DNA from 4 places in the Pseudofrankia coriaricola genome. Region 1 is predicted to be linked to each of the others. Evidence: riboswitches for the same ligand, from Rfam matches in the RefSeq annotation. Region 1 holds a riboswitch; each other region holds the start of a gene.
What was found. A riboswitch is a leader RNA that binds a small molecule or an ion and turns the genes downstream of it on or off. The one in region 1 is predicted to bind cyclic di-AMP.

Region 2: another riboswitch for cyclic di-AMP. It lies ahead of QOZ89_RS08740 (C40 family peptidase); the one in region 1 lies ahead of QOZ89_RS32745 (peptidoglycan-binding protein).
Region 3: another riboswitch for cyclic di-AMP. It lies ahead of QOZ89_RS28330 (transglycosylase family protein); the one in region 1 lies ahead of QOZ89_RS32745 (peptidoglycan-binding protein).
Region 4: another riboswitch for cyclic di-AMP. It lies ahead of QOZ89_RS24240 (C40 family peptidase); the one in region 1 lies ahead of QOZ89_RS32745 (peptidoglycan-binding protein).

Annotation. Positions count from the first base shown of each region.
Region 1 is NZ_JASNFO010000073.1:73,946-81,173, reverse strand. Features, by position in the region: gene QOZ89_RS32765 (response regulator) at 1-622, shown strand, start outside; gene QOZ89_RS32760 (ATP-binding cassette domain-containing protein) at 923-2,005, shown strand; gene QOZ89_RS32755 (hypothetical protein) at 2,002-2,808, shown strand; gene QOZ89_RS32750 (hypothetical protein) at 2,914-3,633, shown strand; gene QOZ89_RS32745 (peptidoglycan-binding protein) at 3,827-4,573, opposite strand; cyclic di-AMP (ydaO/yuaA leader) riboswitch at 4,581-4,762, opposite strand; gene QOZ89_RS32740 (hypothetical protein) at 5,147-5,410, shown strand; gene QOZ89_RS32735 (response regulator) at 5,424-6,263, opposite strand; gene QOZ89_RS32730 (sensor histidine kinase) at 6,260-7,228, opposite strand, start outside.
Region 2 is NZ_JASNFO010000013.1:86,850-94,077, reverse strand. Features, by position in the region: gene QOZ89_RS08745 (PHB depolymerase family esterase) at 1-425, shown strand, start outside; gene QOZ89_RS08740 (C40 family peptidase) at 1,538-2,605, opposite strand; cyclic di-AMP (ydaO/yuaA leader) riboswitch at 2,609-2,775, opposite strand; gene QOZ89_RS08735 (hypothetical protein) at 3,272-4,474, opposite strand; gene QOZ89_RS08730 (hypothetical protein) at 4,586-5,149, opposite strand; gene QOZ89_RS08725 (hemerythrin domain-containing protein) at 5,749-6,717, shown strand; gene QOZ89_RS08720 (NUDIX hydrolase) at 6,639-7,124, opposite strand; gene QOZ89_RS08715 (TIGR03085 family metal-binding protein) at 7,176-7,228, opposite strand, start outside.
Region 3 is NZ_JASNFO010000057.1:7,592-14,819, forward strand. Features, by position in the region: gene QOZ89_RS28325 (transglycosylase family protein) at 594-1,268, shown strand; cyclic di-AMP (ydaO/yuaA leader) riboswitch at 1,913-2,067, shown strand; gene QOZ89_RS28330 (transglycosylase family protein) at 2,087-2,836, shown strand; gene QOZ89_RS28335 (DUF3151 domain-containing protein) at 3,166-3,594, shown strand; gene QOZ89_RS28340 (adenylosuccinate synthase) at 3,918-5,201, shown strand; gene QOZ89_RS28345 (hypothetical protein) at 5,532-6,461, shown strand; gene purD (phosphoribosylamine--glycine ligase) at 6,669-7,228, shown strand, end outside.
Region 4 is NZ_JASNFO010000044.1:137,397-144,624, forward strand. Features, by position in the region: gene QOZ89_RS24210 (MDR family MFS transporter) at 1-132, opposite strand, end outside; gene QOZ89_RS24215 (PLP-dependent cysteine synthase family protein) at 129-1,265, opposite strand; gene QOZ89_RS24220 (hypothetical protein) at 1,466-1,954, opposite strand; gene QOZ89_RS24225 (hypothetical protein) at 2,018-2,341, opposite strand; gene QOZ89_RS24230 (WD40/YVTN/BNR-like repeat-containing protein) at 2,380-2,811, shown strand; gene QOZ89_RS24235 (C40 family peptidase) at 3,040-3,984, opposite strand; cyclic di-AMP (ydaO/yuaA leader) riboswitch at 5,320-5,486, shown strand; gene QOZ89_RS24240 (C40 family peptidase) at 5,568-6,560, shown strand; gene QOZ89_RS24245 (hypothetical protein) at 7,063-7,224, shown strand.

The DNA of each region.
Region 1 (7,228 bases):
GGGCGACGGTGACGAGGTGGGGGCCGCGGTCGACGCGCACGGCCCGGACGTGGTGCTCATGGACATCCGGATGCCACGGGTCGACGGCTTTGCGGCGACCGAGGCGCTGCGTGCCAGGGCCGACCCGCCCGAGGTCATCGTCCTGACCACCTTCGACACGGACGAGCATGCGCTGCGCGCGCTGCGGGCCGGAGCGAGTGGCTTCCTGCTCAAGGACACCCCGCCGGCGGAGATCGTCCGCGCTGTCCAGCGGGTCGCCGCCGGCGACCCGATCCTTTCGCCGGCGGTGCTCCGCCGCCTCATGGCGCACGCCGCCACGGCCTTCCCACCGCGCGGCGAAACGTCGCCGTCGGCTTCCGCACGGGCGACGGCCCCCGTTTCGGGGCGGGGGTCGGCGGCTGCCCAGCGCGCCCGCGCATCGCTCGACCTGCTCAGCGAGCGGGAACACGAGGTGGCGCTCGCCGTCGGGCGCGGGCTGTCCAACGCCCAGATCGCCGCCGAGCTGTACATGAGCGTCGCGACCGTCAAGTCCTACGTCTCGAAGCTGTTCACCCGCCTCGGTCTCGACAACCGCGTGCAGATCGCCCTGCTCGTCCACGACGCCGACCTCGAGGCCGGGTAGCCTCGCTCCACCCGCCAGGCCGTGGCAAGCAACGTCGGTCCTCCACGGCGCGAGTTCTGGAGATCCGTCAGACGTTGCGCGCCAAGGGTGACGCGTAGCGTCTGACGGATCTTCGACCTGCTGGCGCAGGCGACGGGGCGAACGTTCGCCGAAGCGGCACCAGACAGACGCCACCGCCCGTACCCGCCGGCCCGGCCCGACCGGGCCGTGTGGCGGCGGCCAGCGGAATCGACCGAGGTCGCCCGCGCCATAGCCCTGCGGCCGTAGGCGGTGACCGGGCGGCTGGAACAGCTTGGTGGCATGAGCTATCGAGTTGACGTTGAGCGGCTCGCGGTCCGTCATCGGGGCGGTGGCACGGCGCCACCGACGCTGGACGACGTCTCGTTCTCCGTGGAGCCGGGCCGCGTCTGTGGGCTGTTCGGCCGTGAGGGAGCCGGGAAGTCGACCTTGCTCGCGTGCCTGGCCGCCTACCGTCGCCCGTCTGGCGGCACGGTGCGCGTCGACGGTGAGGATCCCTACGAGAACGCGCGGCTGATGAGCGGGATCTGTCTGGTCGACGGCCGGGGCGGGATCGGGGTCGACGAGTCGACGACGGTCCGCGAGGTTCTCGAGATCGTCGCCCTGCTGCGTCCCCGCTGGGACCAGGCCTTCGCGAACAGGCTGCTCGACCGGTTCGAGGTCGCCGTCGGCGCGAAGGTCGGCACCCTGGCCCGCGGCCGGCGGGCGGCGCTCGCGGTGACGATCGGCCTGGCGAGCCGGGCGCCGCTGACGATGGTCGACGAGGCGCACCTGGACCTGGAGCCCGACTACCTGTCCGCGTTCCATCAGGAGCTGCGCGCCGACCAGGCCGCACACCCACGCACGATCATCCTGGCTGGTGCCACCGTCGGCGAAGGCGATGGCGATGGCGATAGCGATAGCGATGACGGCGGCGGCATGGACGGCCGCGGCGGTATGGATAGCCACAGCACGGACAGTCACGGCGGCGACAGCCCCGGTGGGGACGGCGGCCGCGAGGACAGCGGCGGCACGGGTAACGGCGGCGGCGGGCTGCTCGACGATGTCGTCCTCCTCGGCCGCGGGCGGGTGCTGGCGGCCGGGCGGCCCGCCGAGCTGCGCGCGCTCGGCCGTGAGCTCACCGGCGAGGCCGGCACCGTCGCCGATTTCCTGCGCGCCGTGGTCGGTGATGCCACGGCCGTTGTGGCCGATCGCCACCTGGGCCGGCTCCGCTCGGTCGTGCTCACCGGCCCGATGCCGCCCGAAGGGCTCACCACGGCGGAACGGGCCGGGATCAGCGTCGGCCCGGTGGGGCTGCGCGCGCTCGTCACCTATCTGACCAATGACCGACCCCAGTCCGGCGACCAGCGGGAGCGCATGTCATGACCGACCCCGACCAGCACGCCGACGACCTGGCGACCGCGGTGACCACGACCGCGTCCCCGTCCCCGGCCCCGGCGGGGAACGGACGGCCGTCGCTGCCGAACGCCGCCGCCATCACGACGGCCGGAACCATGATCTGGGTCGGCCTGCTGTGGCTGGCGATCGCCGCCGTGTTCGGGATCGTGCTCGGGATCGTGGCCGGGGCGGGCTCGACCGACCACAGTCTCTGGCAGCACGGGTTCTCCGGCTGGCAGCGGTTCGTGCCGCTCGCCGCGGGACTGTCGATGACGTCGACGTTCGCGCCGATGCTGGTCGGCAACGGTGTCACCCGCGCCCGGGTCGCCTCGGCGGCCACCGTGACGCTGGTCGTCATCGCGGTGGCCGGTGGCTTGTTCATCGCTCTCGGGTATGGCTTGGAGGGGCTCGCCTTCCACACGCTCGGCTGGCGCCACGAGCTGTCCGGCGGCCGGCGGCTGTCCGGCGGCGGCGGGCTGGTCCGGGTGGGCGCCGCCTACGCGGCGCTGTTCGCCTGCTACTTCGCCTCCGGATGGCTGATCGGCGTCGCTCGGGGGGTCCTTGGCCGGGAGGCGTTCGTGCCCCTGGTCGTGCCGGCCCTGCTTCCGGCGGCCGTGGCGGAGCTGGTGCTGAGGCGCGGCGTCACAGGGCCGCCGCTGGCAGGCCGGCTGGGCCTGGACAGTCTGCCGCAGCCTCCCCTCACGCTCGGCCTGCTCGCCGCGCTCGCCGCCACTGCCCTCGCCGCCCTGCTTGCCCATGTCGCCAGCCGGCACATCACCCTGCCCATCTAGGCGAGGTTCCCGGCGCGGGCCCGTGGTCCCAATGCGCGGCCATACCGGGGACAATTCCGCGATCCGGTCGAACCGTCCGGCGGCAGCCGGGGCAGACTGGGCCGCATGGGTACAGGGGAGCCCTCCGGGGAGTACTCGGGCCAATATCAGCCGACGGGCTGGTACCAGGGCTACCCGCAGGCGGGCCAGAACCAGCCGTATCAGCAGCAGTACCAGCCGCCATACCAGCCTCCGTACGAGCAGCAGAACCAGCAGCCGTACGCGCCGCAGTACCAGCCGGCGACCGGATACCAGTGGGCTCCGCCGGAAGGGCAGGTCCCGCCGGCTGGCCAGAACCCCTGGTACCAGTCGGCCGGCCGCCAGCCGTCGCCGTCCCCTAGGCGGCCCTGGCTGCTGCCCGTGCTGGTCGTCGGTGGGCTGGTCGTTGTCGCCGGCGTTGTCCTCGGCGTGCTGAGACTGGTCGGCCATGACGGTGGCTCGGGCGAGACCACGGTGCCGAGCGCCTTCGTCGGAACCTGGTACGGCACGGTCGGCGGCGCCGAGATGTCCCTGGACCTCAAGGACGGCAAGGTCGGCGACATCGTCGGCGCGACGACGTACGCGGGCGCCTGCACCGAGACGGTGACGCTGCTCGAGGTCGGCGACGACTCGTCAGTCCGCGTTCACGAGGCGGCGCAGCCGGGCGACGAGGTCTGCACCGACGAGGACATCACCCTGATGCTCCAGGGGTCGGGTCGGTTGAGCCTGCACTATGAGTCGCATGCGGGAAGTGACCCGGATGGGACGGTCATCCTGACGCGAAACGGCGGAGGCAGGGCGACCTGACCGTCGGTCGGGGCGGACGGGAGCTGAACAGCGAAACCGCCCTGACCTCGACAGGAGGGAAAGGTCAGGGCGGTTCCTGGGCTCCCGCGCCCGGAGGGGGAAGAGGCGCGGGAGGGCGTGAGTGCCGGCGGGCTGGCCGCATTGCTCACCCACCGGCGGGATTCCGACCGTCCGACGACGGTCGGGGCCTTGACTAGCCGAACAGAGCCTTGTGGGTCTGCGGCCCGACGACGCCGTCGACCAGCAGGCCGTGGGAGGCCTGGTAGGCGCGCACGACACCGTTGGTCTGCGGGCCGAAGTAGCCGTCGACCCCGACCGTGTAGCCGAGGCTCGCGAGCTTCTGCTGCAGCTGGCGGACCGCGTCCAGGTAGGTGGCGTGGTTCGCCGCCTGTGACAGGTACCAGGCATTCGCCGGGATCGCCGGGGCCTTGGCCAGGGAGACCGGGGCGGCGAGGACAGCGCCGCTGCCGACGGCGTTCGCGGCGGCATTGCCGCGCGCCAGGTAGGCGCGGTAGGCACCCTTGGTGTAGGTGGTCCAGGCGCTGGGGCCGGAGCCCTTGCAGACCTGGGTGGCGGCCCATGCGTTGGTCGCCGGGTCGTAGAGGTCGCGGCTGCCGACCCAGCCGGCGTGCGCCCGCATGTTGATCTGCCACAGGCCGCGCGAGTCCTCGCCGACGGTGGCGTGCGCGTAGCGGTTGCCGCTGGACTCGGCGAGTGCGATCGCGACCCAGGTGGCGAGGCCGACGCGGCAGCTGTCGAGGCCCGCGGAATGCGCGTAGGCGGCGATCTGAGAATCCGAGACGATGGTGGAGGCGGCGCTGGCCGGAGAGGCGCCGGCGAAGACGGCGGCGCCGGCGGTGGCCGTCATGACACCGGCGGCGACAACAGCGGAGCCGCGGCGGCGGACAACATTCTTCTTACGATGACGACCCTTGCGCATTGTTCGAGATATCTTTCCCGCACGCCTGTGAGGTTAGCTGTCGGGTTCGGGCCGGGAAGCCCGGCCGGTCATTTTCGGGCGCGTTGAACAAGCGCCTTGAATGGCCGACTTAACCCCGAGGGCTGGCGCCACGTGGCGCCAGCCCGGAGGAACGTGGTTCCCCCATTTCTGCCCTGGCGATCTCTCGGAGGGGGCACTGGGCCGGGGGCAGAACTCGGCGTCCGGACCGGTGCTTGCAGCGAGCGGAGCAACCGTAACTAGCTACCCGCTGTAGTCACAAGCTGGTGAACTGGGCAGATGTCCGGCAGGTCTGTCACGCAGCGTGCAATACCTTGTGGCAGTGCGCTTACTGGTAGCTAATTGTGACCAGCGTCACAGTAATTGACGCGAAATTCGGGGAACAAGAGCTGGTTGCCGCGCGAATCATTGTCGCGGAGCGGCTTTTGGTGGTCACTTGTCCCGCTTGTGGCCCGCCGCGAGCGGCGCAGATCAGATGCGCCGCGTAATGCCTGGCCGGACTTCCCTCTGGTCGAGCAATCGCCTGTCGCGGCGTGTTCCGGTCGTTGGGTCGCCGTGGTTGAGGTCACAGCGGGTGACCTGGGCTCGTCGGCCGTCGAGGAGTGCGTTCGTGCGGGCCATTTCCTGAACACACCGGAGGCGGCTGATGGCGATTACCTCTACACGTACGGCACCCCGCCTGGCGACAGCCTGCTGTCGGCCCTCCTGGAGTACGTCAGCACCGACACGGCCAAGAACCTGCTCCGCGGCGAGGGCTTCACCCCGTGCGTCGACCGCGACAAGAACCTCATGGCCACCCTCTGCGCCACCCGCCGCTGATCCCCCGCCCGGCTCAAGGCTGGAAGCGGTAGCCCATGCCGGGTTCGGTGAGCAGGTGGCGGGGGCGGGCCGGGTCGTCCTCGAGCTTCTGGCGCAGGCGGTTGAGGTAGGTGCGCAGGTAGTGGGTCTCGGTCTCGTACCTCGCGCCCCAGACCTCGGTGAGCAGCTGGCGCTGGGTGACGAGCTTGCCCGGATGGCTGACCAGCACCCTGAGCAGACCCCATTCGGTCTTCGTCAGGTGGATCTCGTCGGCCCGCTCCTCGCCGGCGGCACCGTCGCCCACGTCACCACCGGCACCGCCGTCGGGCGAGACGCGCCCGGCGGTGCCGTCAGGGCCGTCCGCGTCGTCGTCCGCATGGCCCGTGCCGTTCGCGCCGCCCGCGCCGCCCGTGCCGCCCGTGCCGTCGGCGGAAGGCCAGGCGCGGGTGACGCGGTGGGCGGCGAGGTCGACGGTGATGTGGCCGAAGCGGACGATCGGGCTCGCCCCCTGCTCGCCGCCGCGGCGGCCGACCGCGCGCAGCCGGGCGAGCAGCTCGTCGATGCCGAACGGCTTGGTGATGTAGTCGTCGGCGCCGGCGTCCAGGGCGCCGACCTTGTCGCGGCTCTCGGCGCGGCCGGACAGGACCACGATCGGCACCCGGGTCCAGCCGCGCAGGCCGTGGATGACCTCGACGCCGTCCATGTCCGGCAGGCCGAGGTCCAGGATGACGATGTCCGGGAGGGCCGACGCGGCGGCGGAGAGGGCACCCGCGCCGGTGTCGGCGACGACCACCTCGTAGCCGCGCGCCCGCAGGTTGATCCGCATCGCGCGCAGGATCTGCGGTTCGTCGTCGACGATCAGCACCCGCGTCATCGGACGCTCCCGGCGTCTCCGCCGCCCGCCGCCGCGCCGGGCCCGTCATCCCGCCCGGGCCCGTCATCCCGCCCGGGCCCGTCATCCGGCCCGGGCCCGTGTTCGATCCGGGGTTCGCCGTCCGCGTCGGCGGGGAGGTCGATGACCATCGTGAGGCCGCCGCCGGGGGTGTCCTCCGGGGTGAGCGTGCCGTCCATCGCCTCGATCAGGCCCCGGGAGAGCGCGAGGCCGAGGCCGGTGCCGGTGGTGTTGTCGGTGTCGCCGAGGCGCTGGAACGGCTGGAAGATGGCGTCCCGGTCGGCTTCCGGCACGCCGGGGCCGCGGTCGACGACGCGGATCTGCACCCGCCCGCCGAGCGTGCTCGTGGTGATCAGCGGCGGAGTTCCGGCCGGCGAGAACCGGATCGCGTTCGCGACGACGTTCGCGACCACCCGTTCCAGCAGCACCGGGTCGGCCCGGATCGCGGGCACCTCAGACACGTCGCCGACGTCGCCGATCTCGTCACGACCATGATCCGCGGGCTCGGTGCCGATACGGACTCCGGTCGCGTCCGGGCCGATGCCGTCGAGCGCGAGCGCGACGACGTCCTCGGCATGGACCGCCCGCGGGAACACCGACAGCACCCCGGCCTGCAGCCGGCTCATGTCCAGCAGGTTCTCCACCAGCGCCGTCAGCCGGTCGAGCGACTCGTCCGCCGTCGCGACCAGCTCGGCGCGCTCCTCGTCCGACCAGGCCACATCCTGGGCACGCAGCCCCGTGACGGCCGCCTTCGCGGCGGCCAGCGGCGCCCGCAGGTCATGCCCGACGGCGGTGAGCAGCGCGGAGCGCACCCGGTCGGCCTCCGCGAGCGGCCTGGCGCTCGCCGCCTCCTCGGCGAGCCGGAGGCGTTCGGTGGCGGTCGCCGCCTGGGCGGCGAACGCGGCGAGCAGCCGCCGGTCGGCGGCCGGGAGCGGACGGCCGCGCAG
Region 2 (7,228 bases), on a different contig from region 1:
TTCTGCCGGACAACAACACCAAGACGAAGGTGTTCGAAACGGACAGCGGCGCGTCGAAACTGGCCGACCGGAAGAACTTCGCGCTCGTCTACCCCGAGCCGGTCGCCGGCGAGTGGCAGGTGGACTCAGCCGGACCCGACGCGCAGTACCTGATGGACATCGTCACGTACATGTCCGAGGACTGGACGGCGATCGATCCGAAGCGGGTCTACATCTGGGGCCTCGGTGAGGGCGCCCGGCTCGCGCTGGCCCTCGCCTGCGCGAACCCCACGAAGTTCGCGGCGGTGGGCGTCGTGGGCCAGTTCGACCCCGATCCGGGTCCGAACTGCCCTGACCAGGTGCCGACCGACCGCGAGCGACAGGCCTCGTGGGACGACGACCTCTCCGGCAACCTGTGGAGCTTCTCGCAGAACAAGTCCCGCTAGTGATCCTGGGGACAACGGCCGCCGGGTGTGCGAAGGAAGATCATTTTCGCACACCCTTTGGCCCTCTAGCGGCCAGGTTCGGATCGGCGACCGGAGCGGTCCAGGAAGACCGCGACCGGAGCGGTCCAGGAGACCCGACCAAAGCGAGCTACTGCCGCGCCGCCCCGTCCGCGACGATTCATGATCGCCGCGGACGTGTTGTCGCGGTCGCGATTTGGCCCGATTCACGACTACGGCGACACGGTCGTGGTGATCTACCAGTCGCGTGCTGGTGAAGCGAACGCTGGTGACGGCGGCTCTAGGAGACGCGATCAGAGCGGGCCAGGCGACCCAGAGTGGGCCGGCGAGCATGCGGGCCTGGCCACCGGCGGCCTCCCACGACGGACTGACTGACCGAGGCCAGCCGCCCGCCCCGTCGGCGGGGGGGTTTCCGACGGGGCGGGCGGGGCTGGGTGCCCGGGCGGTCGTGTGACGTCCCGGGCCATCCGCGGGCCGGGCGAACCCAGCCGGCGGAAGTCTGATGTTGGTGTCTCGTTGGCCGCGGGCGCCGCCCCGCCGGATGGGGGGAGATCCGGTGGGGCGGCGTCGCGTTGTTCGGCCCGGAGCCGTGGGGGCAGCCAGCCGGGCCGCCGCCGCCGAGGGGGTTCGGACGGCGGGTGGTCCGCTGGCGGAATCGAGGGCGGGAGGGGGAAGCCCTTGATGCCACCAGCGGACGTCCTGGGTGGCGCGGCCAAGGGGCGAGGGCCACGCCGGCTGCTATGCGGAGAGTCCTGGGGGTCTGGGAATGCCTGAGGAAAGGCACGATGCGTCGAAGGAGACGGGCCACCATGGCCGCTGTCGCATCCAGCCGCAACTTACCGCCGCCGGTACGGATGGCGGACGCGTCGCTGGGTCGCTGCCTGGTCGGGCATCACCGAGCGTCGAAGGCTTTGGAAACTCTGAGAGCGACGGTTCCACCGGCTTCGCCGACGGTTGGAGCCAGCCAGGCGGTCAGGCCGTGTCCGCGAACCCGGAGGGGAGTGGGTTCGAGGAAGGACCCCGCGAACGGGGCAGCCGAACCTGGCCGAACGTCGCCGCTCAAGGAGTGAGCCCTCCTCGCCCGCCGCGCCCCGCTACAGGACGCGGCCGACGTTGTAGCTCGTGCTCCAGATCGTCTGCAGCTGCACGACCGAGCCGGAGTGCGGCGCGGCCCACATCTTCCCGTCGCCGGCGTAGATGCCGACGTGGTAGATGTCACCTGGCGTGCCGAAGAAGATCAGGTCGCCGACTTCCTTGTGCGCCTGGTCGACGTGGAGCGAGGCCTCGTACTGCGCCTCCGCCGTCCTCGGCAGGCTGCGGCCGAGCTGCCGGAAGACGTACTGCACCAGGCTGGAGCAGTCGAACGAGTCCGGCCCGTTGGCGCCGTAGACGTAGGGCTTGCCGGCCTGCAGCGACGCGAGGTAGACGGCCTTCTCACCCAGGTCGCCGTTCGACGGGGCGTTGATCGTGACGCCCCGGCTGGGCGAAGGGGCCGGCCGTTCGGCGACGTTCACCGTGCCGACGTTGTCCGAGACGGCGGACTGCAGTGCGTCGGTGCCGTCGAAGACCGCGGTGATCTGTGTCGTGGTCAGCACCCGCGCGGTGTACGAGGTGTACCCGTCGTTGTTCGTCTGCAGGTGCAGGAAGGTCGCGAAACCGGTCGGCAGCTTGACCTGGACCTTGACCAGCTGGTTGGCCAGCGGCTGGTTGGTGTCCTTGTTGGTCAGCTTGAAGCCGATTTCGACCGGCTGGTCCGAGTAGACGGTGACGTCGGGGTTCGTGATGAACAGGTCGACGTCGGCCTTCGCGGTCAGCGTCGGCGCGGCCAGGTCGGACGCGGTGTCCGTGTCGTCGGCGCCGATGGTGGACGCGAGGCTCACCGGGTGGATGGCGGCGCCGCCGCTCGTCGATCCGGAGCCGAAGGCGCTGGCCAGGCTGAGGCCGGTGGTGACGGAACCGTCGTCTCCGAACGCGTCCGCCGAGGTGTCGGCCGCCGGGGCGCAGCCGGCGAGGGCGATGCCGGACATCGCGATCGCACCGGTGGTAGCCGCGGCGACCGCGGTACGACCTCGGACCTTTGCCACCACGGTCAGACCGCGGTGACGACCCCTGCTGGTATCAGGCAGGGTGTCGGTATCCCACTGTACGGAGGGCGCGGACAAGTGTGGTCCTTCCCGTACGCCTGCGAGGTGAGCTGTCGGGTTCGGGCTGGGCTGCCCGGCCCTCGCGCAGCAAGCACGCGATGGGCTTCACCCCAAGGCCCGCGCCGGAGGGGGCGCTGGCCGGTACTGCGAGGTGGGTCCCCCGCTCCTGCCCGAGGTGACGACTCGGAGGGGACACCGGGACCGCGGGCAGGATTCGGCGTTCGGTCCGGTGCTGAGCCTGACGTCGTGAACAAGACTAGTCCACTGGGATGATGACGATAAGCGTGGGTACCCCCCATAAGCCTGATTTCTGCGAACCGTCGGTTCCGAGGACCGAGGCTGCCGTCATGGCAGGGGTCGCCGAGGGTAGCCATCCACCCGTAACCATCGCAACTGACTAGGTCGTGCCGATCCATCGGGTACTCCACGTAGCTTGAACACTACGCGCAGATCCGGCCTTGCGGGCGGAGGACTACAGTCGGCACACGATGTGTGTCTAGTCCGGGGGCGCCATGGACGCCCGCACCCCTATGACGAGTGGGCCTATCCAACGGTTCGAGCAGGCTTCGCCGGGTCGATGGGGCCGTCTGGGCATTAGGTCCTAGTCGTTGGGACTAAAATCCCATTGTGATTAGCGCAAAACCTAACCGTTCCCCGTTGCGTCGAGATAGTTACTTACGGTCGTTAGGGCGGCGGGCGGGGAGCGCGTCTGGTGATGAAGCCGGCGCGGTCAAGCACCTGAAGCTCGATCGCCAGCTCGATGACCTCCCGGGGAAGGGTCCGGTAGGTGGCCTGCATGGCCTCGACCGCGGCCCTGGCCCGCTCGGCGAGCTCGTCGAGCGCGTGCTGGCGCTGGCGCATCCGAGCGCGCTCCTCCTGGATGGTGCGCACCGTCTCTTCCTGCCACCGACGGGTAAGCAGCAGGTGTTCGCTCGCGTCGGCCGCCTGGCGCTTGGCCTCCTCCAGACGGCCGAGCAACTGGTCGAGCAGTTCGAGCCGGCCGGCAAGCTCCGCGATGAGGTCGCCACGAGCGATCGCGGCGATCCCTCGGTCTTCCTCTCGGTCATCTGGCGGTAGGGGATCTACCGAACCGTCAGCACCGACCGACGGCAGCGGGACGGGTGAGAAGTCAGACTCGGGGTCAGGATCCGGCCCGCCCGCGTCGTGCGGCCCCGGGTGCCCGTCGTAGACATACGTGTAGCCCTCGTACGCCTGCTCCTCGTAGCCCTCGTACGTCTGCTCCTGGTAGGCGGACACGGTCCACGGGACGTCGTCCGGACCCTCTTGGCCGGCGGCCTCCGAGCTGGGCTCCCAGACCTCTCCGATCGCTGGCCTCCCAGATCGGCTCCCAGACCTCCCCGATCGGCTTCGCCAATCGGGCAGGAACCCCGGATCCGGCAGGGACCCTGTCGCCAATCGGGCAGGGACCCCGGATCCGGCGGGAAGCCCGTCGCCGATCTGAGGGGGAACCCAGGCGCCCTCCGAGCCACCAGTGACGTCCGCGGCGGCCATCCCCTCGGGCTCGGCCACCCACTCAGATCCGGCCACCCACTCGGGCCCAGGCAGGCCGTCGGGCTCGGCGGCGGCCTGGGACCCGATGGGCCAGTCAGGCCAGAGTGTGCTCTCGGACCTGGTGGGATCGACCGCGGGTGGCTCCTCCCGCCCGGCCAGGTCCACGACCGGAATGCCGCCCTCGTCGAGGCCCGGATGGTCAGCCGGAGGAGCGTCACCGGGCGCGGGCATGCCGGGCAGCGCCAGTTCAGGCACGGTGGCGTGGACGTACACGCCGGGTGACTCGGCCCGCTGCCCCCCGGCGTCGGCAAGGCTCCGCGGCCCGGTCGGGCTGGGCGAGCTGGCGAGGCTGCGCCGGCCGCTTACATCCGCCACGGTAGGTAACGGTAGCCGAGCCCTCTCAGTGAGGGGCCCATATACGCCGGCAGCGATCGTTATGAAGCCGGAAGCGGTGGGCTTTGTGTCGGCTCGGGTGCCGTTACTGGACTAGTCCGGGCTATTCGCTGTCTGTGCCCGGTCGAGACGGTGGCTAGTCACCAGGTGGTTAGCCGGGGCGGCTGGGGGCCTGGCGGAGATCAGCGGGTCCGGATGGCCGGGCAGGTCAGGCAGATCCGCGGCATGACGTAGGCCGCGGCTCCAGCCGCCTTCGGCGATTTCGCTGCTGGCATCCAGCACGGCCCAGTCGATCACGTCGTCTACTCCGACGGCGACCGTTCGTCCCATCCGGATGTGCGCGAGGTCTGGGTGGACCGTGTCGTTGAGGCAACGTCCCAGCAGCCAGGCTGGAGCGGGCCAGGAGGTCACCAGCACCCAGGGCGCCTCGAAGCCGCCCGGGACGACCAGCCGATACCGGACGATGAGGTGGCCGAGCGGCAGCAGCTGCCCGCGCACGAATCGGCGCCGCAGCTGGTCCAGCTGGTCACGGGCGGCGCCCGAGGCGTCGTCCGAGGCGGTGTCGGCGAACGCCGTTCCCGCGGCCGTGTCTGCCACGTTCGCGCCGTCGGTGCCGGTAGCCAGGGGGGCCGCCGTGCCGTTCGGCGGCTCGAACATCCCGGACCGGTACCGCCGGTCCGAGGCTTCCCCGGCCTGCCCGGTCGCCGGCCTGCCAGCAGACCTCCCAGATCGCTTACCTCCCAGATCGCTGACCTCCCAGATCACGACCTCCCAGATCGGCTTCGCCGATCCGGCAGGGACCCCGTCCGTCGATCCGGCAGGGACCCTGTCGCCGATCCGGCAGGGACCCTGTCGCCAATCGGGCAGGGACCCCGGATCCGGCAGGGACCCCGGGCTTCGCCGGTCGGGCAGGAAGCCTGGGAACCCCGGGGCAGCGGTGCCAGCCATATCGGCAGGGTAGCGGAGAGGTTTCCGAGGGTAGAAGGCGGATGCGTAATCTTGACGTCAGATGCGCGCTGGAGCCGCTCATCGCGACATGTAGTGGCAACGAGTGCCACTACATGCGTGAACCTCATGCGAGCGGCCACGCCTTGCGATCGTGCGTCGATCTGCCGGCTGGCTGCCATAGGGTCGCCGTTTTGGGGCAGGAGTCTCCTGGGTCGGACCGATGCGCCCGGCCGGTCATGCGTGCGGGAGTGAGCGGAGAACCGGCTCCCCGGCGACGCGACGAGGGAGGGCGCTGTAGGAGGTGGCAGATGCCCGCTCTTAAACGCCACGGTTCCCTGGCCAACTCGCGACTGCTCGCGGCGGCCAGGTCCGCGCCGCGATCGCTGGTGAAGATGCGGTCGCGGCGCGCGGACGGGTCACGCGCCGGACGCGGCTCCACGCCCGGCGGCCCGTGGGCCTCCGCCAGCGGCGTGGACAGCGGCGTGGATGTTGGTACAGCGGAGGCGGACTCGCATAAGGGTGTCGACGCCGAGCCGGCGGACGACAGTCTCGTACGGCTGGTCGGCCCGGTGCACCGCGACGCCGCCCGGCTCGCCGCCTGGGCGGGCGGAGCGGCGCCCGGGGCCGACCCACGCCAGATCCATCGCGCCGGTGACACCGCCGTCGCCGCAATGTGTGCGCATCTTGCCACGATGGGCTACGTCATCTATCCGGAAGTCGCCCGGCTGCTGCCGCATACCGAGAGCCGTATTACGCGGCTGCGTGCCGGCGCGCGCGAGATGTTGATAATCATGCGTGGGGTTCAGCAGTACGCGCAGGGCGACACACACCCGCCGGGGGCCGAGGCCACCGAACTGCGCCGCGAGCTGGCGACGGCGATCTCGGACCACAGCCGGGAGGAGGAGGATCTGCTGCGCGAGTTCGACCAGGCGAGCACGCCGGAGCAGCGGCAGCTGCTTGCCGCCGAGTACGAGCGGGCACTGCCGCGCGCGCCAAGCCGCCCACACCCGCACCTGCTGCGCTCCCGCGGGCTGCTCGGCGGCCGGCTGGGCTACCGGATGATGGCCAGGTTCGACTACCTGCTCGACACGATGGACGCGCGGGTCATCCCCTGGGCGAAGGTCCGCGAGCCGGGCAAGGTCGGCCCGTGGGGCACCTGGCTGCTCGGACGCCCGCCCCAGGCGCGTCCCCCAGCGCCTCAGGCCACGACGACGGGCTGGGCGCCCGGGCCGGACGCGAGCCAGCCGGAGACCAGCGCCGTCAGGCCACGCGGATAGATCGTCTCCGTACTGGCGGCCACCTCGTCGACAGTCCACCAGGCCCAGCCGAGCGTGGAGCGCTTCTCCAGGTCGGTCCACTCGGCCGGGTCGACATCGACCCGCTCGGGGATCCGCACGACGAAGAACGACTCCTGCTGGATGTACGACTTGCCGGCGAACGTGAAGCGAGTGGTCCTGGTCCCGACCGGCTGCCCGACCTCCGCCAGGCGGATGCCGACCTCCTCCGCGATCTCTCGGATCGCGCCCTGCCGCGCGCTCTCCCCTGGGTCGAGGCCGCCACCGGGCACATGCCACCAGACCGGCGAGTCCTCGAGGGTCGGGTCGTGCGACTGGATCAGAAGGAACGCGTCGGACGGGTCGACCAGCACGACCCGGGCGGCGACGCGCGGAATTGGTTCCAGCACATGCCTAGTCTGCCTGGCTGGCCTGCCCGGTCTTTCCCGCCGCGACCGCGGTCACAGACCCAGGCGTGCTTCGGAGAGCGCCGCGACGAGGTCCTGCTCGCCAC
Region 3 (7,228 bases), on a different contig from region 1:
CAATGCTTGCCGTCACCCCGAGGAATGTGGTTATGGTCTTCGCCGTGCCTGGCGACAGGACAGGCACCCACCGGGCGGCACGCCGAATCCTGCCCCCGCCCGGCGAGTTTTTAACCAGCGGCAGGAACGGGGGAACCGAATCCGGACGCCTGACCAGAGATCCTGGACAGCGACCTTTTCCGCCAGCCTTATCGGGACCGACGAGACCCGTGGAGCCGAAGTGGTGACGGAAAAGGCTCAATAGGGCGACGGCCTGCGTGGCCAGACAGCGCGCCACGCCAGCCTCGCCCTCAACAGGCGTCCTAGGGGTGAAGCCGACCGACTTTCGCTGTACTCGTTGATGCGCAGGACCTAGCGCGTCAGCCCAACAGCCGAACATGTCGCGCGGCCGGGCAATCTCTTTCCAGCCCGAACCCGACAGCTCACCTCGCAGGCGTGGGGAAGGGCAACCACGCATGTCCGAAACAAGTACCCCTGGTCGACATCGCATGCCCGGCGGGCGTTTCGTTCCGCCATTGGCCGACTGTCCGCCAGACGGCACCACGAGCGTGCGCGTCTCCGTCAGCCCCGAACCCGCCGAATCGGCGGGGCCGATCCGCCAGTCCCGGGAGCCCCGGCGGGCCATCACGTCCCCGGCACGCCGGCTACGCAAGACCCTCGCGGCCGTTCCCGTCATCGCCGCGGCCGTGGGTGGCACGATCGCCGTCGCGACACCCGCGAACGCCTCATCCACCTGGGCAGAACTGCGCCAGTGCGAGTCCGGCGGAAACTATTCCATCAATACCGGCAACGGATATTACGGCGCGTACCAGTTCTCTGTGAGAACGTGGCAGGGCCTCGGATATTCGGGACTGCCGAGTGCCGCGCCACCCGCGGTTCAGGACGAAGCGGCGCTGCGGCTCGCGCAGCGCTCCGGCTTTGGCCAGTGGCCGGACTGCGGCCGCGGGATGGGCCCGGACCAGCTCGCGCCTGGCGCCAGTTCCCCCGGCGCCAGCCAGGCCTCCCGCTCAGCCCCCAGGGCGCCCCTCGTGACCCAGGCGATCTCCTCGACCACGGCGCGCCTGCCGTTCACGACAGCGCTGGCCGGCCAGTACCGCGCCGATGTCCGGTCCTGGCAGGCCCAGATGAACAAGATCGGCTACTCGCTCGCCGTCGACGGGCACTACGGGCCGCGTTCGGCCGAGGCCGCCCGCGCGCTGCAGCGGGCCAAGGGCCTGGCCGTCGACGGCGTCGTCGGTCCAAAGACCTGGGCCGCCACCTTCGCCTGAGCAGTCAGGCGTCACCGCCCGTCTGACCTTCTTGCCGAGGCCTCCGGCCGCGCAGGGCTCTGCCACTGTCGCTGACGGAACTCCCGGAGATCGGCTGACGCCGGTCCCTGAAGAAGAGCCTCGGCCTGGGCCACCCGCCCGGCACCTCCCTCCCGGGCCGGCCCCGCGAGGTCAGTCGACCCGCCGCCGCTGGAACCTCGCCGCGATCGGCCCCCACCGACCGCTGCCCACGTCGGCGACGGGACCCCTTTCCCACCCCGCCTCTGGCCGCCAGTCGGAGGCATACGGCTCTGACCCGCCGGCTGGTCGGTGGGCAAGGGGACCTGGCGGTAGACGACCGGCCGCTGCCTCGCCGCTGGGCCGCCGCGCCGGCCACAGGGCTGAAAGCCGCGCGAGCCTCATCATGATCGCGCTGCTGCCGGCCGGCGTGCCGGCCAGGCGGCGTCAGCGAGCGGCTGGCGCCACCGCTGGAGCAGTCGCGAACCGGGGCCGCCCCGTTCACTGGGGCGACCCCGGTTTGCGGCGAAGGATGCGGGCTCGCTACAGTCCGGTGCTACTCGCCCGACCTGGGTGAGTCGCGCGGGCGGACGCCAAGTCCTGCCCCCACCCGCGTGTGGAGATGGCCCCTCTATCGCGGGGCACGGATCCGCTTGGGCAGGAGCGGGGGACCCATTTCCGGGCGTGGCGACAGTCGCGTCCTTGGGGTGAAGCCGGTCAGCCCGGACGCGACGCCATCGGCGGAGCGCGAGGTGACGACCGGCCGGGCATTCCCGGCCCGAACCCGACAGCTCACCCCGCAGGCGCAGGGAAGGACCGACATGCCGTCTGAGCAGACCGGCGAAGCCCGGCCCGCCTACAGGACGGGAGGCCGGCACCGCGCCCAGCAGGGCCCGTCGTCGACCGCCCGCCTGCTACGCACCACCGGCGCGGTCACGGCGCTCGTGGGCAGCGGCCTCGCGGTCACCGCGATACCGGCCGGCGCCGCCACCCCGGACGACTTCGCCCGGCTGCGCCAGTGCGAGTCCGGCGGCAACTACTCGATCAACACCGGGAACGGCTTCTACGGCGCCTACCAGTTCGACCAGCGGACCTGGCAGGGCCTCGGCTACTCCGGCCTGCCCAGCGAGGCGCCACCTGCCGTCCAGGACGAAGCGGCATACCGGCTGTACAACTCCCGCGGCTGGTCCCCGTGGCCGGCCTGCTCCAAGAAGCTCGGCCTGACCAACAACGGGCCGGTCGGCGGCGTCTCGTCGTCCGCCTCCAGCGGCTCGGTCCAGCAGGCGGTCCAGCCGGTCGAGCCCCCGATGACGCTCGACCGGGCCCGCTCGGAGGTCCAGCAGTCGGGCTTCCACGGCACGATCTCCTCGGCCGACGGCGGCAAGGTGCGCGCCGACGCGTACGTCTGGCAGCAGCAGATGCGCGACCAGCGCTTCTCGCTCACCGTCGACGGCAAGTTCGGCCCGCAGTCGCAGGGCGTCGCCGCGCTCTACTCGTACCTGACCAAGGTCAGCGACGGCCAGCCCGGCGTCGTCGGCGAGAACATCTGGAACGCGACCGTCCAAGGCTGAGGCTGCCGCGCGGCTCAGCCGCTGCGCGTCTGACCGCTGCGTCAGCCTGGCGGGCGCGGAGCGCCCTTGAGCGTGGTTCCGGGCACAGGCGTATGACGGTGGCTGGGCTGGTTCCAGGCTGGCGACGTGGGTGGGTTGGCGCCAGCGCTGATGCGCCGTCACCCCCCTGGGCTGAGTTGAGTGCCTCGCTCACCAGAACGGCACCACGCTTGCGGGACGGGCCGTCATCTTCTTGGGGCTAGGTCGAGTGCCTCGCTTGCCAGAACGGCGTCAGGCTCGCGGCGCGGGCCGGTCCTTGGGTGGCGGGTCGGGGCGATTACGGTTGGGGTATGACGACTCCGTCCGGGCGTGCCGATCTTCTGGGTGGGCCGCCGGCTACCCTGCTGCCGTTCGACCCCGCGTCCGCGGCGCTCGCCGAGGGCGCGGCGGCCAGCGACGTGGCCGCTCGTTTCCCCACATCCAGCGCGGCCTGGGCGGTGCTGGCCGAGGCGGCGCTCGACGGCGGGCGCCCGGTCGAGGCGTACGCGTACGCGCGCACCGGCTACCACCGCGGGCTCGACGCGCTGCGCCGCTCGGGCTGGCGCGGGCACGGGCCGGTGCCCTGGTCGCACGAGCCGAACCAGGGATTCCTGCGCGCGCTGGCCGCCCTCGGGCAGGCCGCGGCCGCGATCGGCGAGACCGCCGAGGTCGAGCGGATCGGGACGTTCCTGGCCGACAGCGACCCCACCGCGCCCGGCCAGCTCGGGCAGGCCGGCTGATCGTCGGGCCCGCGGGGCCGAATCCTCCGCGCCGAGTTGCCCGAGGGGTCCCCGGGGTTCCTGCCGGACCGGCGACAGGGTTCCTGCCGGATCCGGGGTCCCTGCCCGATTGGCGACAGGGTCCCTGCCGGATCCGGGGTCCCTGCCCGATTGGCGAAGCCGATCGGGGAGGTCTGGGAGCCGATCTGGGAGGTCAGCGATCTGGGAGGTCGGCGATTGGCTACCGGGACGGGTCGGGCATCGAACGCACAGCCAGACACCAGGCCGTCACTTAGCCAATCGGTGGGGAAGGTCGGGCTTCGTTCTTAGTACAGTCTTGCCCCGTGCCTGCGCTTGTCCTGATCGGAGCCCAGTGGGGCGACGAGGGTAAGGGAAAGGCGACCGACCTTTTGGGCGGCGCCGTCGACTACGTCGTGCGCTACCAGGGCGGCAACAACGCCGGCCATACGGTGGTCATAGGCGACGAGAAGTACGCCCTGCACCTCATCCCCAGCGGAATCCTGCGTGCCGACTGCATCCCGGTGATCGGGAACGGTGTCGTGATCGACCCCGGCGTGCTGCTGTCGGAGATGGCTGGGCTCCGCGCCCGTGGTATCGACACATCCCGGTTGATGATCAGCGCGAACGCCCATCTGATCATGCCGCATCACCGGGCCCTCGACCGAGTCACCGAGCGTTACCTCGGCAAGGCCCGGATCGGCACGACCGGCCGCGGCATCGGCCCGGCCTACGGCGACAAGGTCGCGCGCACCGGCATCCGCGTGCAGGACCTGCTCGACCCGGGCATCCTGCGCCAGAAGCTCGAGCTGGCGCTGCGCGAGAAGAACCAGGTGCTCGCCAAGGTGTACAACCGCCGCAAGATCGAGGTTGACGTGGTGGTCGAGGAGTACCTGGACTACGCCGCGCAGCTCGGCCCGCACATCGCGGACACCGGGCTTGTGCTCGACTCGGCGCTGCGCGCCGGCAAGGTCGTCCTGCTGGAGGGCTCGCAGGGCACCCTGCTCGACGTCGACCACGGCACCTATCCGTTCGTCACCTCGTCGAACCCGACCGCCGGCGGCGCGGCCACCGGCGCGGGCATCGGCCCGACCCGGATCACCCGCGTGATCGGGATCATCAAGGCCTACACCACCCGGGTCGGCTCGGGCCCGTTCCCGACCGAGCTCGACGACAAGGTCGGCGACGAGCTGCGCCGCGTCGGCGGCGAGTTCGGGGTGACGACCGGCCGCGCCCGGCGCACCGGCTGGTATGACGCGGTCATCGCCCGCTACGCGGTGCGGGTCAACGGGCTCACCGACCTGTTCCTGACAAAGCTGGATGTCCTGTCCGGCTTCGACCGGGTGCCGGTGTGCGTGGCCTACGACGTGGGCGGCACGCGGATGTCCGAGATGCCGATGACCCAGACCGAGTTCCACCATGCCAAGCCCATCTACAAGGAGCTGCCCGGCTGGCACGAGGACATCTCGGGCGCCACCTCGTTCGACCAGCTCCCGCCCGAGGCGCGGGACTACGTCAGGGCGCTGGAGGAGATGTCCGGCGCCCCGATCTCCGCGATCGGCGTCGGCCCCGGCCGCGACCAGACACTCGTCCTACGCGACCTCCTCTAACGGGCCAAAGGGCGTGCGAAAATGATCTTCCTTCGCACGCCCGGCGGCCGTTGTCCCCAGGATCACTAGAGGGCCAAAGGGCGTGCGAAAATGATCTTCCTTCGCACGCCCGGCGGGCCGTTGTCCCCAGGATCACTGACGGATCACCAGCGCCACGCCCGCCCGGTTGCGGCACGGCCCGTGACGGGTCACGCTTCCTTGGTCACGCTGCGCAGTCGCCGGGAGGTGGATCACGTGGTCGCCCGCCCGTCCGAGGAGCCGCAACCCACTCCAGGACCGCCGGAAGCACGGAGGGAAGCCAGCTTCAGGCCTACCTCCGGCACGCCGGCAGTGCTGGCCCCCATCGACGGCCGTCAAGGCGGGATCGGCCCCGCCCGGACCAGTGACAGGGTCCCCGCCGGGCCGGCGGAGCTCTTCTGGCAGGTCAGGCCGGGCAGCTACCGCGCGGACGTGGATGCCGACGCGTGGCCGGTCGGGTTCTCCCCGACGGGCGAGGCGCTGCCCGACGCGCTCACCGACGTCCTGCTGCGCGGCAGCCACTGGGTGCGCAGCGCCCAGCGGGCCGAGGCGGAGCGTCGGGAGCGTTCGGCCGCCATCGCCACCCATGTCGAGGCGCAGCTGGCCACGTTCCTCAGGTTGTGCGCCGAGGCGGAGCTGATGCCTCCGGTGACGATGCGGGTGGTGCGGGACGTTCCGCGGCTGGCGGGAGCCAGGCATCGCGCCGAGGGCCGGCCGCGCGCCGCGCTGCGCACCGCCGACGACCTGGCCATCCCGCTCGGGCTCGTCGATCCGGCGGGAGCGGCCCGTTCGGCCACCGACTCGCCGGCGGACCAGCCGGCCGACCCGCCGGACCGGCCCCGCCCATCCGACAGGAACCCCGGCCTTCGCCGGTCCAGGAGGAGCCCCGGGAACCCCCCGCGGGGCGCCGACCGCCATGACCGGCGCCCCCCGGCCGGCGGGCCGCCCAGCCACTGGCACGGCAGGAGCCAGCTGACGGCGTGGCCGCTGCTCTACTGGCGGTGTGAGAGCTTCCCCTCGGCCGGCCGGTCGCTGCACCTGTTCGTCGAGCCGGGCGGCCGGACGTTCGAGGGCCGGGACCTGCCGGCCCCGCTGACCGTGGTCGGCCGGCAGGTGCGGGTCTGGCCGGTCGACGCGCCGTCGATCGTCGAGGGCATGGCCGAGGTCGACGCCCGCCGCTGTGCCCTCCACCTGGTAGACGGGATGGCCCGGCTGCTCTGGAGGGCGGGAATCGGGCTTTAGGCGAGCGTCGGGGAATCAGGGGACAGGTCGGTTTCCGGGTATGGTGCGGCGCGGGCCTGAGGTCCCCCGCCGACCAGCGTCACCGGTCCCCAGGGGCGGCCCGCGGCGGCCGCACCCCGACTGGCAAAGGACCGACGGACCGATGACGCACGGCGTACGACGCCCACGACCGCCTGGCCGGGTGCTCCCAGAGGTGGCGGCGTGGGCATGAAGGTCCTTGTGGTCGGCTCGGGCGGGCGGGAGCACGCGCTGTGCCGGGCGCTCACCCGTGACCCCCGCGTCGGCTCGATCGTCTGCGCGCCCGGCAACGCCGGCACCGCCGACATCGCCGAGCCCCGCCCGCTCGACGTCGCCGACCCGGAGGCGGTGGCCGCCGTCGCCGAGTCCGTCGGCGCCGAGCTCACGATCATCGGCCCGGAGGTCCCCCTCGTCGGCGGCGCCGCCGACGAGCTGCGCGCCCGCGGCCTGCCGTGCTTCGGGCCGTCCGCCGCCGCGGCGCGGCTGGAGGGCAGCAAGGCGTTCGCCAAGGACGTCATGCGGGCCGCGGGCGTGCCGACAGCCGCGGCCCGCGACCACGCCGAGGTCGAGCCGGCGCTCGCCGACCTGGACACCTTCGGCCCGCCCTACGTCGTCAAGTACGACGGGCTGGCCGCCGGCAAGGGGGTGACGGTCACCGAGGACCGCGACGCCGCCGTCACCGCCGTCCGTAGCTGCCTCCAAGGGCCGGACGACCGAGTGGTGATCGAGGAGTACCTCGACGGCCCGGA
Region 4 (7,228 bases), on a different contig from region 1:
GAGCGTCACCGATAGGTAGCTCGCCAGGTAAGGCATGAGCATGTAGAAGCCGATGTTGATGCCCAGTTGGTTGATGAGCAGGAGCCGGATCGGCCGGTCGAAGGACCGGATCTGGCTCCAGGTCCCTGTCATCGCTGCGCTGCCCGGCAGCCCACAAGCTCGGGATGCGACAGCGGGTCGACCACCCGGGCGCAGCGGGTCCACCGGCGCACGACCCGGTCGGCTGGATGGTCGAGCACATCGGGGTTCCAGGCGGGCACCACGTCCAACAGCTGGTGCTCGGCGCAGTAGTCATTGTCATAGATACTGTTCCAGTAACGCTGTGGCCCGTCCGGGAAGATCGCGACGATACGAGTGTCGGACGATGTGCCCCGGCTGAGCCAGGATGCCACCAGGGCGACGGCACCCACGCTCCATCCGCCAGTCGCGAACCGTGTGGCAGCCAGTCGCCGGCAGGCCCAGACAGCCTCGCCGGGCGCTACCCAGTGGACTTCACTGAAGGCGTCGTACGCGACGTTGCGCGGGTAGATGCTGCTGCCGAGGCCACGCATCAGCCGGGGTCCAGCGGGCTGCCCAAAGATGGTCGAGGCGATGGTGTCCACGCCGACCAGCCGCAGGTCGGGGAAGGAATCCCGCAGGACGCGGGAGACGCCCGCGCTGTGTCCGCCGGTGCCGACGCTGCACACGAGGACGTCCACACGTCCGATCTGCTCGATCAGCTCCAGCGCGAGTCGCTCGTAGGCGGCCACGTTGTCGGGGTTGTGGTACTGGTCGGGACAGTAGGCGCCGGGATGCTCGTCAAGCAGGGCCTGGACGCGGTCTCGCCGGGCCTGCTGCCATCCGCCAGTGGGGTGTGGCCGCTCGACAATGTCGATCTGCGTGCCGTAGGCGACCAGCAGGCGGTGCAGGATCGGCTCCATGCCGGGGTCGGTCACGAGCGTGACCGGGTGGCCGTACGTGATTCCGGCGAACGCGAGGCCGAGTCCCAGGGTCCCACTGGTCGACTCGATGACGGGCCGGCCGGGAGCGAGCTCGCCGCGTCGTCGAGCGCACGCCACCATGTGCAGGGCGGGTCGGTCCTTGATCCCACCCGGGTTGTGACCTTCGAGCTTGGCCCAGAACCCGCCTGTGCCCCCGAAGCAGACGTCGGGGATCCAGAGCACCGGCGTGTTGCCGACCACGTCGGCAAGGGAACGCGCCGCCGGGGGCGCGCCTGCCGGACGCGTCGGGACGGGTGTGCGGGCAGCGACAGAGGCGTATGTCATCGTGGCGTTCCTTCGAGGCTGATGCCCGTGCGTGCATGGCGTCAGCGGCGACGGTCGGCTGCGGCACCGTACGGAGCCCTACGAGGCACCGTCTATGGGGATGAGCCAGTGCCGGACCGCGCCGCTGCGCGCCCGCCGATCAGACGACGAAGCACGGTGTTGGCGGCTAGGTGATAGAGGAGAAGATTGCTACCCGTCGATCAGTTTCGAAGTACGCATATCCGCATGAAGAGCCCGCGCGTGACCGCGTGAACGCGACCGCTGTGATACGCCGGTCCCGGCCTGACGCCGGTAGCCGCCCACAGGACCGGCACCACGGCCAGCCCCAGCAGCACGACGACCGGAGAGGCTGGAGCCACGGCATCCAATCGTGCCGGGAGGATGAACTGAGAAGGGCAACCGACCACCAGATGGTCTTGGCCGGGCCAGAGCATCGGGGACGGTGGCTGGATCTCCGGGAAGTCCGCGGCGACCGAAGGCTCGCCGGCGTGCGCCTCGGGGGTGACGTCCGGCGTGCTCAAGGCGACCGCGGTGCGAGGGTGGTGGTCTTCTGCCAGCCCGTGGGACTCATGGACGGCGCACAGGATTCCGTGGACCACGATGGCCGCGAGCAGAGCGAGCAGAGCGAGCGCCGCGACTCTGTGCGACCTCGACGTCGTGTTCCCGCAGGCCAGGTCCACACGTCCCACGCTAGCCCACGCTCGACGTTCAAGCGATTACGGAGAGTCGCGAATGGAGTGCTGTCCGGGCCGCTACCGGTCAGGGTTCGTCGGGGTCGGGTAAACGAAGCTCCGGATAATCAGATGTTTGGGGGCAGCGAGCACCTCATGGACGATCTTCCCATCGGGGGCAAGGGTGAGTTCGATCTGGAGGCCCTCGGCGGGGTAGGCCAAGGCCAGCCGGGTCTGCCCGGCGGTGACGCCGAGACGGGTGGTGACTGGGGCTTGGCCAGTGCCATAGGGTTCGCTGTCCAGGAACCGGGTGCCGGACAGGGACAGCACGGACGGGGTGCCCAGGCCGCGGCTGGTGTCGCTGGTGACCCGCTCGTGCAGGCTGAACTGGCCCACCTGCCGCATGGCGGCAACCGCTTGGCGCAGCAGGTCCGGGTCCGGACTTGGCGGCCAGGCCACCGCCAGACTCGCCCTCCCACCGGTCCAGCTGGGCGACCGGCGCGCGCATCGCCGCCGCCGACATCGCCGCCAGCCCCACCGACCGCACCCTGCTGCTCGCCACCACCGAACGGGGCGTCGCCACCAGCACCGACGGCGGGCGGACCTTCGCACCGCCGCGCAGCTCCACCGTGCAGCTGTTTCTCGCCTGGCCGGCGGCCAGCGCCCTCTACGGGCTGGACCTGACCGGCATGCTCAGCGTGAGTGCCGACGCCGGCGCCACCTGGAAGCGGGTCTCCACCATCCCCGGCGGCGGACCGCAGGCGTTCACCGCCGTCGACGAAGGCCACCTGCTCGCCGCCACCAGCGACGGCATCTACGAATCCCGCGACGCCGGTGCCACCTTCACCCGGATCCTCCCACTGGCCGAAGGCTGACAGGCACTACCGCACGCTCAGACGGGGTGGCCCGTCTTCGGAGAACCCGGGACTTCACCCAACACGATCATCTGCTTGTTGGCGGCGCCAGCGAGGAGGTTGATCACATTCCGGCTCGCGGTAACAGCGGCGAATGCACCGATCGTGGCGCACTCCGCCAGCTCCTCCGCTCTTCCGACGGTCCGCGGGCGGCATGCCTGCGGCGTCGAGCCGGCCGCTCCCGGGCCCTTACAGGACGCGGCCGACGTAGTAACGGCTGGTGTAGATCGGCTCGTACTTGACGACATCGCCGCTCCGGGGAGCGGCCCACATGTAGCCGTTGCCGGCGTAGATGCCCATGTGGGTGATGTTGTCGGGGGTGCCGAAGAAGATCAGGTCGCCGGGTTGTTTGGCGGACTGCGGGACGTGGATCGTCGCGTTGTACTGCTGCTGGGCGGTGCGTGGCAGGTAGCGGCCCAGCTGCTTGTAGATGTACTGCGCGAAGCCGGAGCAGTCGAAGGCGTTGGGGCCGGTCGCGCCCCACACGTAGGGCTTGCCGGCCTGCAGGGACGCGAGGTAGACGGCCTTTTCGCCGATGGTGCTGCGGGGGATCGCCGTCGCGATGCCTCCCGGCCCGGAGCCCGGACCTGCCGTGGGGCTGCGGACGACGACGGTGGCGGCCTCCGCCGTCGAGGGGCGCAGCGCGGCGTCTCCGTCGAACACCGCGGTGATCGTGGTCGTGCTCAGCAGGCGGGCGCTGATGCGGGCGTCGCCGTCATCGTCGGTTCGCAGGATGGCGCTTTTCGACCAGCGGGTGCCGGTGACGACGACGATGTTGACCTGCTCACCCGCGACGGGTGCACCGGTCGTCGCCGCCGCGGCGTGGACCGTGAAGGTCACCTGGTCGTTGGGGCTGATCGTCGTCTTGTCGGGCGTGATGGTCAGGGCTGTGAACTGCTGCGTCGGGTTCGCGATCTCCGCTGCCAGTGCCACGCCGTCGGGTGCGTCCTGCGGGGCCGGCTGGTTGCCGAACATCGAGGCGCCGAGTGTGGATGCCTGCATGATCGGGTCGGCGGTGGGCTGGTCGTCGCCGGGGGTGTCGGAGGTGGCCGCGGCGAAGCCCGTCATCGAGGTGGCCAATGTTCCGCTGGCCAGGAGGGCGACGGTGGCTGCCCGACGCCGAGGCTCGGTCATCCGGCGGCGCGTAGACCCCCTGGTCGCCGTGCCCGGTCCCGATTCGGCGTCCAGGTCGTACCTCCTGGGCCACAGTCCGTCAAGCGACCACCGACCGCCGCCCTGAGCAGGCACCGCGTCCCCTCCCTCGCCGCGTCCTCGAACGCGTCCACCGCAGCAACGACGCCAGATAGTAGTACTACTGGTGTGATTGGTAGGAAAGGGTGGGGTGGCAGCGGGTCGGCCGGGCGCCTCGACGCGCAGGGCCTCCACGTCCGGGAGGCGTGCCGCCAATGCGCTCGTACCCGCCACGTCGTACTCGACCGCGGCGAGCGACCCAACACGCGGTAACAGCCCGTTCGTCGTCTGCCCAGTTCGAGATCGAACAGCTACTCCACCGCGACTTCGCCGTCGAACACGTCACCCTCCAGGTCGACCACCACCCCGCCGTGCTCGCCCTACGCCGCCGAACACCACCATCCATCGGCCACGTGCAGTGATCGGGATGTGCGGGCGTGGTCACGTCGATAGCAGAAGGAGCGGTCAGGGTCCGCAGATCGGGCCTGTCGGAGGCGTTCATCTCCGGGTACCCGGTCAGCCAGCGTCGGCATCGAGGTCGGAACCGATCTTTGGCTCAGGCCGCGCGGTGGCCTGAGCCGCCTGGGGATTGCGGGCCACCAGTCGCTCCACGATCCCGCGTTTGTATCGTTCGTGCCGCTCGATCGGGAAGCCGGCCGCCTGTACCTGCACCAGCGGCCGGCGTAGCAGCTACTCGCCACCGATGCGAACGATGATCGCCTCCAGAACGCGCTGGACGGCACGGACTTCCCGGCGGGCGCCGGCGACGTGGTCGAGCAGGAGCAGCCGATCCTGCTGCACCGCCTCACCGGCCTGTCACCCATGCCCTTCCCAGACATCCTCTGTAGGATTTTGGTCCTTAAGATTCGGAACTGGTGCCCAAATAACACCACCAACCCAGCAAGGCCCGGCCGAGCCGGCGAGTAGGCCCGCTCGTCATAGGGATGCAGGCGTCACCACCCCGGGCTAGGTACCACTCGTGCCGCCTTCTGTGGCCTCTCGGCCCCAATGTGGGATCTGTACGTAGTTTTTCAACTACGCACGGTAGTCAATGGTCGGCACCATCTCGCCCGCCTCTACTGTTCTGGGTAGCCGGTGACTCTCGGCGACACCCGTCACGACACCGGCTCGTGGGGCCCGGAACCGACAGCTCGTGGGACCAGGCGTGTCCGTGCTACCTACTACGCATCGTCGTATCCAAATGGACTAGTCTCGTTCACGACGTCACGTCCAACACCGGACCGAACGCCGAATCCTGCCCGCGGTCCCGGTGTCCCCTCCGAGTCGTCACCTCGGGCAGGAGCGGGGGACCCACCTCGCATGACCGGCCAGCGCCCCCTCCGGCGCGGGCCTTGGGGTGAAGCCCATCGCGTGCTTGCTGCGCGAGGGCCGGGCAGCCCAGCCCGAACCCGACAGCTCACCTCGCAGGCGTACGGGAAGGACCACACTTGTCCGCGCCCTCCGTACAGTGGGATACCGACACCCTGCCTGATACCAGCAGGGGTCGTCATCGCGGTCTGACCGCGGTGGCAAAGGTCCGAGGTCGTACCGCGGTCGCCGCGGCTACCACCGGTGCGATCGCGATGTCCGGCATCGCCCTCGCCGGCTGCGCCCCGGCAGCCGACACCTCGGCGGACGCGTTCGGAGATGACGGCTCCGTCACCACCGGCCTCAGCCTCGCCAGCGCCTTCGGCTCCGGGTCGATGGGCGGCTCTGGCACCGACGTCCGCCCGGTGAGCCTCGCGTCCACCCTTGGCGCCGACGGCACCGACACGGCGTCCGACCTGGCCGCGCCGACGCTGACGGCGAAGGCCGACGTCGACCTGTTCATCACGAACCCCGACGTCACCGCCTATGCGGACCAGCCGGTCGAAATCGGCTTCAAGCTGACCAACAAGGACACCAACCAGCCGCTGGCCAACCAGCTGGTCAAGGTCCAGGTCAAGCTACCGACCGGTTTCGCGACCTTCCTGCACCTGCAGACGAACAACGACGGGTACACCTCGTACACCGCGCGGGTGCTGACCACGACACAGATCACCGCGGTCTTCGACGGCACCGACGCACTGCAGTCCGCCACCGCCGACAACGTCGGCACGGTGAACGTCGCGGAGCGGCCGGCCCCCTCGGCGAGCCGGGGCGTCACGGTCAACGCCCCGTCGAACGGCGACCTGGGCGAGAAGGCCGTCTACCTGGCGTCGCTGCAGGCCGGCAAGCCCTACGTCTACGGCGCCAACGGGCCGGACTCGTTCGACTGCTCCAGCCTGGTGCAGTACGTCTACCGGCAGCTCGGCCGCAACCTGCCGAGGACGGCGGAGGCGCAGTACGAGGCCACGGTCCACGTCGACCAGGCGCACAAGGAAGTCGGCGACCTGATCTTCTTCGGCGCGCCGGGCGAGATCTACCACATGGGCATCTACGCCGGCGACGGGAAGATGTGGGCCGCGCCGCACTCCGGCACGGTCGTCCAGCTGCAGACGATCTGGAGCACGAGCTACCTCGTCGGCCGCGTCCTGTAGGAAGGCGCGGCGGGCGAGGAGGGCTTCCTCCTGAGCGTTACGTTCGGCCGGCTTCGGCTGCCCCGCTCAGGCGGACCTGCCCGCGAACCCCTCCCCTGCGGGTTCGCGGACGTGGCCTGGCGGCCCGGCCAGCTCCCGCTGGCGGGACCGCCGCTCACGGAGTTCCCGAAGCCCCGGGGCCCGTTGACGCCCGACAAGACGACGGCATAGCGGTGCTGCTCGCCAGCCGTTCTCGGCGGCGGTGATTTCCGGCCCGGACACAACGTCGGCCGCGCTGGCCCTTCGCCGCCGACCCGTCCCGTTTTTCTCCGAGCACGTTCCAGAACTCTTCATGTAGGTAGCAGCAGGCGCGGCCCTCGCCCCTTAGCCGCGCCATCCACGACGTCCGCCGGTGGCATCGAGGGCTTCCCCTCCCGCCCTCGGATTCCGCCAGCGGACTACCCGCCGTCCGAACCCCTCGGTGGCGGCCCGACCGGCTCGCCCCCACGGCCCCGGGCCGAGAGTGACGCACCGCCCGGCCGTGACCGCCTGCGGCCACATCCACACCCCCGATATGACGGCCGTCGACGAAGGCCACCTGCTCGTCGCCACCAGCGATGGCATCTACGAATCCCGCGACGCTGGTGCCACCTTTGCCCGGATCCTCCCACTGGCCGAAGGCTGACAGG